2 regions of the Microbacterium meiriae genome follow, and region 1 is predicted to be linked to the other one. Evidence: predicted binding sites of a transcription regulator. Region 1 holds the regulator's gene; the other holds the start of a gene.
What was found. The regulator HrcA, encoded in region 1, represses chaperone genes, less so after heat shock. The targets are predictions, from matches to a motif close to TTNGCACTCGNNNNNNNCGAGTGCNAA.
Positions count from the first base shown of each region.

Region 2: a site for HrcA is predicted at 2,741-2,767, ahead of groES (co-chaperone GroES). Genes of this name have one in related genera too.

Region 1 is NZ_CP133984.1:2,041,159-2,045,573, reverse strand. It holds gene RI211_RS09845 (DUF1990 domain-containing protein) at 1-393, shown strand, start outside; gene hemW (radical SAM family heme chaperone HemW) at 393-1,610, shown strand; gene hrcA (heat-inducible transcriptional repressor HrcA) at 1,720-2,751, shown strand; gene dnaJ (molecular chaperone DnaJ) at 2,788-3,900, shown strand; gene RI211_RS09825 (16S rRNA (uracil(1498)-N(3))-methyltransferase) at 3,903-4,415, shown strand, end outside.
Region 2 is NZ_CP133984.1:926,598-931,012, reverse strand. It holds gene RI211_RS04485 (ABC transporter substrate-binding protein) at 1-1,149, opposite strand, end outside; gene rarD (EamA family transporter RarD) at 1,294-2,226, opposite strand; gene groES (co-chaperone GroES) at 2,358-2,654, opposite strand; gene RI211_RS04470 (THUMP-like domain-containing protein) at 2,805-4,010, shown strand; gene RI211_RS04465 (hypothetical protein) at 4,017-4,415, opposite strand, start outside.

The DNA.
Region 1 (4,415 bases):
GGGAACCCGATCGCGCCGAGCAAGCGCGACGTGGAGCCGCGGTACGACGCGGAGGGGATGCCCTTCGTGGGCGCGGGAATGACGCTGCACCTGCGCGGCCGTGTCGGTGGCATGCGCGCCGATTCGGAACTGCGGGTGATCTCCGTCACCGAGGAGACCCGCCGGATCGGCTTCGTGCTGGGCACGGTGGGCGGATCCGTGGTCCGCGGCGAGGAGTCGTTCGATGTGGACTGGCGTGAGGACAACGACGAGGTGTGGTTCACCGTCCGCGCCTTCGACGCCCCGAACACGCTGCTCTACCGCCTCGTCCCCGCCCTCATGAAGCGCCGCCGTCGCGAGCTCTTCGCGCGCTACCTCCGCGCGATCTCCCCGCTCTACGCGACCCCGGTGTGATGGCGGGACCGCTTCCGCTCGGGGATCCGGCGCCGCCGGACGGGCGACTCCCCGCCGACCTCCCGATCTCCGCGGAGACGCCGTTCTCCGCCTACCTCCACATCCCGTTCTGCCGGGTGCGCTGCGGCTACTGCGACTTCAACACGTACACGTCCGGCGAGCTCCGCGGGGCGAAGCAGGAGGACTACGCGTCCACCCTCATCGGCGAGATCGCCCTCGCCCGCACCGTGCTGGAGGACGCCGGAGCGCTGCGGCCGATGGACACGGTGTTCTTCGGTGGCGGCACACCCACGCTGCTGCCGGCAGGCGATCTGGCGCGGATGCTGGGAGCGGCCACCGCGGCGTTCGGGCTCGCTCCGGGTGCCGAGGTGACGGTCGAGGCCAATCCCGACACGGTGACGCCGGAGGTCGCGCGCATCCTCGCAGAGGCGGGGGTCACGAGACTCTCCGTCGGCATGCAGTCGGCCGTCCCGCACGTGCTCGCCGCGCTCGATCGGACGCATCGGCCCGAGAACGTGCGCACCGCGGTCGCCGCCGCGAAGGACGCGGGCCTCGCCGTCAGCGTCGACCTCATCTACGGCGCGCCGGGGGAATCGCTCGCGGATTGGGAAGCATCCCTGGACGCCGCGCTCGCCCTGGAGTCCGACCACATCTCCGCGTACGCGCTCATCATCGAAGACGGCACGAAGCTCGCGCGGCAGATCCGTCGTGGCGAGGTGCCGACACCGGACGACGACCTGCAGGCGGACATGTACGAGATGGCGGACGAGCGCCTCGCCGCCGCCGGGTTCGAGTGGTACGAGGTCAGCAACTGGGCCCGCAGCGAAGGGCAGCGGTCGCGGCACAACCTCGCATACTGGCGGGGGAGCGACTGGTGGGGCTTCGGCCCCGGGGCGCACAGCCACGTGGCCGGGCTCCGGTGGTGGAACGTCAAGCACCCGGCGGCCTACGCACAGCGGCTGGCCGCCTCATCCTCGCCGGCGGCAGGTCGCGAACGTCCCGACCAGGAGGCGCAGACGCTCGAGCGCATCCTCCTCCTCAGCCGCATCCGCGAAGGGATCGCGGTGACGGACGTCCCGGAGCGGAACAGGGACCGCGTCGCCGGGCTCATCGCCGACGGCCTGATCGATGCGCCGGCGGCGATCCGGGGTCGCGTGCAGCTCACGCTGCGCGGACGTCTCCTCGCCGACGCGGTGGTGCGTGAGCTGACGGACTGAGCGACGCCGCCCGGGCCGTCCCGCCTTCGGAGAACTCCCGATCGCAGGAGGTAGGATTGGCACTCAGGGCGGCAGAGTGCCAGCATCCGGTCGGCGGGAAGGGGAACCCATGGTCACAGAGCGAGGGCTGCAGGTTCTCCGCGCGATCGTGCAGGACTACGTCGAGACGCACGAGCCCGTGGGCAGCCGTTCCATCGTCGACCGCCATTCCTTCGGCGTCTCGGCCGCGACGATCCGCAACGACATGGCGCAGCTGGAGGACGAAGAGCTGATCACGGCTCCGCACACGTCGTCCGGGCGCGTCCCCACGGACAAGGGCTACCGGGTGTTCGTGAATCACCTCGCCCAGCTCCGACCGCTCTCCACCGCGCAGCGCTCGGCCATCGAGTCGTTCCTCGCCGATCCGGCCGACCTCGACGATCTGATGGTCCGTACTGTCCGCGTGCTCACGCAACTCACCGGACAGGTCGCGCTGGCCCAGTACCCGTCGTTCGCCCGGGCCCACGTGACGCACGTCGAACTCGTGACGCTCGCTCCCAACCGGCTCCTCACGGTCCTGGTCACGGATGCCGGCGGGGTATCACAGCGGATCACCGCGCTGCCGGACACGATCGACGAAGCGGACCTCGCGGTGCTGCGCGCTCGACTGTCCGCCCTCGTCACCGGGCAGGCGATCGCGGCGGCTTCCGACCGCCTGCAGGCACTCCTCGCCACGGAGGAGACCCCCCAGGACCGCGTTCTCCGCGCCGTCGCCGGAGTCGTGATCGACGAGCTCGGCGGCTTCCGGCAGGAGCGGCTCGTGATGGCGGGCGCGGCGACCCTGGCGCGACGGGAACAGGACTTCCGCGGCAGCATCCACCCCCTCCTCGAGGCTATCGAGGAGCAGGTCACGCTGCTGCGGCTGATGAGCGAGATGGTGCCGGACGAGCACGGCCTCGCGGCGAGCATCGGCACCGAGAACGCCTCCTTCGGGCTCGGCGAGGCGTCGATCGTGGCCAGCAACTACGCGGCACCCTCAGGGACCGCGCGGGTCGGTGTCATGGGACCGACCCGGATGGACTATCCGAGCAACCTCGCAGCGGCACGGGCGGTCGCCCGCTACCTGTCGCGGATGCTCGACGATGACGAGGCCGGCCGCTGAGGCGGCCCCACGGAAAACACGCGCAGAAAGGCGATTGTGGCGGACCACTACGAGGTTCTCGGGGTGTCCCGGGACGCTTCCACCGACGAGATCAAGAAGGCGTATCGGCGCCTGGCACGGCAGCTCCACCCGGACGTGAACCCGGGCGAGGAGGCCGCAGAGAAGTTCAAGCTGGTCACGCACGCCTACGACGTGCTCAGCGACGAGGAGTCGCGCCGCCGCTACGACATGGGCGGCGGTGACGGCGCGAACAACTTCGGCGGCTTCGGCGGCTTCGGCGACATCTTCGAGACGTTCTTCGGCGCGTCCCAGGGCGGCGGGCGCGGTGCTCGTCCCCGGTCACGACGGGAGCGCGGGCAGGATGCCCTGGTCCGGGTCACCCTCGACCTGGGGGACGTGGTCTTCGGTGCGCACCGCGACATCGAGGTGGACACGGCTGTGCTCTGCGAGACCTGTCAGGGCTCGTGCTGCCAGGAGGGCACGTCGCCCGTCACCTGCGACATCTGCGGTGGCACCGGCCACGTGCAGCGTCAGGTGCGCAGCCTGCTCGGCAACGTCGTCACCTCTCAGCCCTGCGGCACCTGCGAGGGCTACGGCACGACCATCCCGTACCCCTGTGGCACCTGCGGCGGTCAGGGACGCGTCCGGTCGCGCCGCACGGTGTCCCTCGACATCCCGGCGGGCGTCGAGACCGGCCTGCGGCTGCAGCTCCCGGGTTCCGGCGAGGTCGGTCGCGCCGGTGGCCCGAACGGCGACCTGTACGTCGAGGTGACGGTCAACCCGCACCCCGCGTTCAGTCGGGACGGCGACGACCTGCTCGCCACGCTCGAGGTGTCCATGACCGACGCCATCCTGGGCACCGAGACCTCGATCGAGGGGCTCGACGGTGAGGTCGACCTGGAGATCCGCGCGGGCGTGCAGTCCGGCGACGTGCTGACCATCAAGGGACGGGGCATCACGCCGCTGCGCGGCACCCAGCGTGGCGATCTCCGCGTCGGTGTGCAGGTGGTCACCCCCACCAAGCTCGATTCCGCGCAGCGCAAGCTCATCGAGGACTTCGCGAAGAAGAACAAGGCGCCGGGCCCGCAGCTCGCGCAGTTCCAGCAGGGCCTGTTCTCCAAGCTGCGCGACCGGTTCCGTACCCACTGATCGTGGCGCTGCACTTCCTCGTCGAGTCCGCGGGTGACGCCGCGGTGGGCGGTCTCGTGTCGCTGACGGGCGCCGAGGCCAAGCATGCGGCCGTCGTCCGGCGTCTCCGCGTCGGCGAGGCGGTCACCGTCGGCGACGGCCGAGGCGTCTGGCTGGCGGGGGTCGCCGAGGAGGTGTCGCCGTCGCGCGTCGATGTGCGGATCGCCGAGCGCGTCGAGCACGAGCCGGCCAACCCGCGTCTCGTGCTCGTCCAGGCGCTCGCAAAGGGCGACCGCGATGAGCTCGCGGTGCAGGCGGCATGCGAGCTGGGGGTCGACGAGATCGTGCCCTGGCAGGCAGGCCGGAGCGTGTCGCGCTGGGAGGGTCCGAAGGCGGCGAAGGGACGCGAGCGCTGGGCGACGATCGTCCGCGAGGCGGCCAAGCAGGCGCACCGGACCTGGGTGCCCGAGGTGGCCGCCCCCGAGTCGACCGCACAGCTCGCGGCGCGCGCGGCGACGCAGCGGGTGCTGCTGCTC
Region 2 (4,415 bases), 1.1 Mb from region 1:
GTAGTCCGGCGTGCCGCCGTCGTTGATGATCGCGGCGCAGTCGGCGAAGTTGTCGCACTTCTCGCCGTCGCCGTCGCCGCCGGAGACGGTGATCATCTCCGCCGCGATGTCCGGGCCCTCGACCGAGCCGGCCTTCAGCGCCGCCAGAGCGATGAGGACCACGGCGTCGTACGCCTCGGCCGAGTAGGTCACGGCGTCGATCGGGTCGTTGCCCTCGGCCGTCCAGACCTCGTTCAGCTGGTCGAGGAAGTCCTGCGGCAGCTCGGCGCCGGCGCGGGTGCCCTTCGAGCCCTCGAGGCTGACCGGGATGTCGGCGCCCCAGTCCTTGAGGTTGCCGTCGACGAGGTACAGCGAGCCCGTGTCGACCCCGGCGTTGCCCAGCAGCGGCGCGATGGTGGCGAACTGGTCGTAGGAGACGACAGCGACGGCGTCCGGGTTCGCCGCGGCGATCTCCGAGACCTGCGCGTTGAACTGACCGTCACCCTGGTTGTACGACGCATCGGCGACGACCTCGCCGCCGGTGCTCTCGAACGTGGCCTTGATCGCCTCGAACAGGCCCGTGCCGTACGGGTCGTTCTGGTAGATGATGCCCAGCGTCTTGTGGCCGTCCTCGGCGATCTCGTTGCCGAGGACCTCGCCCTGGAGGTTGTCGCTCGGTGCGGTGCGGAAGTACAGCGGGTTGATGCCCGTGAAGTCCGGCGAGGTGTTGGACGGGGACACCGTGAGGATGTCCGCACCCGCGTTGCCGTCGAGGATGAGCTTGGTGACGCTGGAGGACGCCGCGCCGATCATGGCGGTGATGTCGCCGTTGCGCAGGTTGGTGATGGAGGTCTCGTAGGCCTTGTTGTCGAGGTCGCCCTCGTCGCCCGTGCTGAGGTCGATCGTGATGCCGGCGTCGGCCTCGTTGATCTGGTTGACGGCGAGCTGGACGCCGGCCTCCATCGGCGCGCCCAGGAACGCGAGCGTACCGGTGGCGGGCAGCAGCGAACCGAGCTTGAGCGTCAGGTCGGCGGCGGGCTTGTCGCCGCCCCCGTCCGACGGCTCCGCATCGGGCGTGCTGCTGCAGCCCGCGATGATGAGGGCGGAGGCGCTGACCAGCGCGATCCCGGCGAAGATCCTCGCGCTGCGCGAGCCCTTCAGTGCGTTCATGATGCTCCCTTGCGTAAACGAACGTGGATGATGACCACAGTCGGGTGCTCTAACACTAGGGCGTGCGCCCCGCGCGCAGGAGGGGCAAGTATCTCGGTGCGTTAACGATCCAGGGCCGCCGTTTCGGGGCGCGGGCAGGACCGATCAGAGCGCCGCGGCGCGGGTGGCACGACGGCCGCGACGCGCGGCGAGGAGCAGATCGACGACGAAGACCGCGATCGCGACCCACACCAGGAGGAACCCGATCCAGCGCTCCGGCGGCATCGGCTCGTGCAGCACGACGACCCCGATCACGAACTGCAGGACCGGGGTGAGGAACTGCAGCATCCCGATGATCGTGAGGTCGACGCGACGCGTGCCGGCCGCGAACAGCAGCAGGGGGACAGCCGTGGCCACCCCCGCGAAGGCGAGCAGCACGGCGTGCGGCCAGCCCGCGGTCCCCATCGTCAGGCCGACGGGCGTCGTCGCCACGATCACGAGCTGCACCACCGCGATGGGGATCAGCCAGAACGACTCGAGCGTCAACCCGCTGACCGCGTCGACGGCAGGGCCGATCTTCTTCTTGATGAGCCCGTACAGACCGAAGGAAGCGGTGAGGGTCAGGGCGATCCAGGGGACGTGGCCGTACGCCACGATGATGACGACGACCGCGACGGCCGCGATCCCGACCGCCGCCCACTGCAGACGGCGGAGGCGCTCCTTGAGGACGAAGACGCCGAGCAGCACGGTGGTGATCGGGTTGATGAAGTAGCCGAGCGCCGTCTCCACCACGTTCTCGCTCAACGTGCCGAGGACGAAGACCTGCCAGTTGACGTAGATGAGCAGGCCGGCGAGGGCCGTCCACCCGAGCAGTCGCGGACTCCGGACGATCGCGAGGAAGGCGGGCCATCCCCTCGTGACGGTGAGCAGCAGAAGACAGAAGACGAAGGAGAGCAGCACCCGCCAGGCGACCACCTCCCACGGCCCGGTGGGCTGCAGCAGGAGGAAGTAGAGCGGCAGCACGCCCCACAGGAGGTATGCGCTCCCGGCGTAGGCGACGCCCGCCGTCCGGGTGGCGCGGGTCGTCTCGGGGGTCACCGCACAACCCTATGCCCGCGAGGACGAGGGCCGCGCCGCTCCGGACGCGGAAGAGGGCCCGGATGCCGAAGCATCCGGGCCCTCTTCGGACCGGGTTCCCGTCCGCCGTGCAGAGGGAACCGAGTGTGCGATCAGCGGACGACGACCGCCAGGACGTCGCGAGCCGACAGGACGAGGAACTCGTCCGCGCCGAACTTCACCTCGGTGCCGCCGTACTTGCTGTAGAGCACGCGGTCGCCGACGGCGACGTCGAGCGGAACGCGGTTGCCGTTGTCGTCGATGCGGCCGGGGCCGACCGCCACGACCTCGCCCTCCTGGGGCTTCTCCTTGGCGGTGTCGGGGATGACCAGGCCACTCGCGGTGGTCTGCTCGGCCTCGACCTGCTTGATGACGATGCGGTCCTCGAGCGGCTTGATGGAAACCGACACGGTCTACCTCTTCTTTCTTGACGCTGACACGAAAGACTCGTTCGCACTCTCAACCCGAGAGTGCTAATGCCAGTGTAGGCGGTCGGCTGGCACTCATGCAATGCGAGTGCCAACCCGGGTCACACGTCACGCGGGTCCTAGGCTGGGAGGGTGGAGATGTCCGAGCTGCGCGCCCTGCTGACCCCCGCCGGCCTCGAGCTGCTCGACGCGCTCGGGCCGGTCACCTCCACCGCCGAGGCGGCCGCAGCCGTCTCCCGACTGCGTGCTGCGGGACACTCCCCCGCCCTCGTCTCCGCCGTCGTCGGGCAGGCGCACCTGCGCGCCAGGGCCGCGGCGAAGTTCGGCCCCTTCGCCGCCCGCATGCTCTTCACCCGCGCGGGCCTCGAGCAGGCCACCCGCCTCGGCGTGGCCGCCCGCCACGCCCAGCGGATCCGCCGAGCCGGCCTCACGAGCGTCGCGGACCTCGGCTGCGGGATCGGCGGCGACGCCCTCGCGTTCGCCGGCGCGGGACTGGCGGTCCATGCGGTGGACGCCGACGAGGTGACCGCGGCCCTCGCCGCCTACAACCTCGCCCCGTTCGGCGACGACGCCACGGTCCGGCACGCCACGGCGGAGGACGCGCTCGGAGAGCCGGTCCCCGGCCAGGCGATCTGGATGGATCCTGCCCGCCGCACCTCTGGACACAGCGAGACCCGGCGCGTCTCCGCTGACGACTACTCGCCGTCCCTCGACTGGGCGTTCGCCGTCGCCGCGCAGCGCCCCACGGGGATCAAACTCGGCCCCGCCCACGACCGCGACGCCCTGCCCGCGGACGCGGAGACGCAGTGGGTCAGTGCCGACGGCAGCGTCGTGGAGCTCGTCGTCTGGTCCAGGGAGCTGGCCAGGGAAGGGGTCCGGCGCTCGGCCCTGGTGATCCGCGGCGAGCGCTCGCACGAGCTCACCGGCCCGGCCGATGCCGAGGACGCTCCGGTCCGACCGCTCGGGGCCTTCCTCCACGAGCCGGACGGCGCCGTCATCCGGGCGCGCCTCATCGGCGACGTCGCCCGCAGCCTCGATGCGGGGATGCTCGACCCGCGCATCGCCTACCTCACCTCCGATGCCGCACTGACGAGCCCGTTCGTGCAGTCCTTCCGCGTCAGGGAGACGCTGCCGATCACGCCGAAGACGATCAACGCGGCCCTGAAGACGCACGGCATCGGCCGCATCGAGATCAAGAAGCGCGGGGTCGACGTCGACCCCGCGGCCTTCCGGCGCAAGCTGACCCTGCGCGGCGACGCCGAGGCGACCCTGATCCTCGCCCGCTTCGGCGATCAGCGTCGCGCGATCCTCGCCGACCGGGTGCCCGCCACGGACTGAGAGCGATCAGTCGTCCGGGTCACGGCCAGGGATGTCGACGCGGATCGGATCCCCCGGCGGCCCGGTGGTCACGAGATACGACTCGCCCGTCGCCTCGTCGACCACGGCCGGGCCCGAGGTCACCGTGAGGTAGGGCATCTGCCAGCGGGTGAAGGCCACCTCGACCACGGATGCCGACAGCAGCTCTCCCGTCTCCTGATCCACGTCGAGGAGCTGCACGCGCAGCCCGGACTGGAGCGCCTCGTCGAGGGTGGCGCACTGCCGCGAACCGTCGGCGTCGACGATCAGGCAGCGCTGGGCCGGGCCGGTCGCCGTACGGCGGTCGCCCAGCCACACCGGCTGCTCGCGGAACGAGCCGAGGAGGGTGAGGTTGAGGTCATAACCGTCGCGGATGAGTTCCTTCAC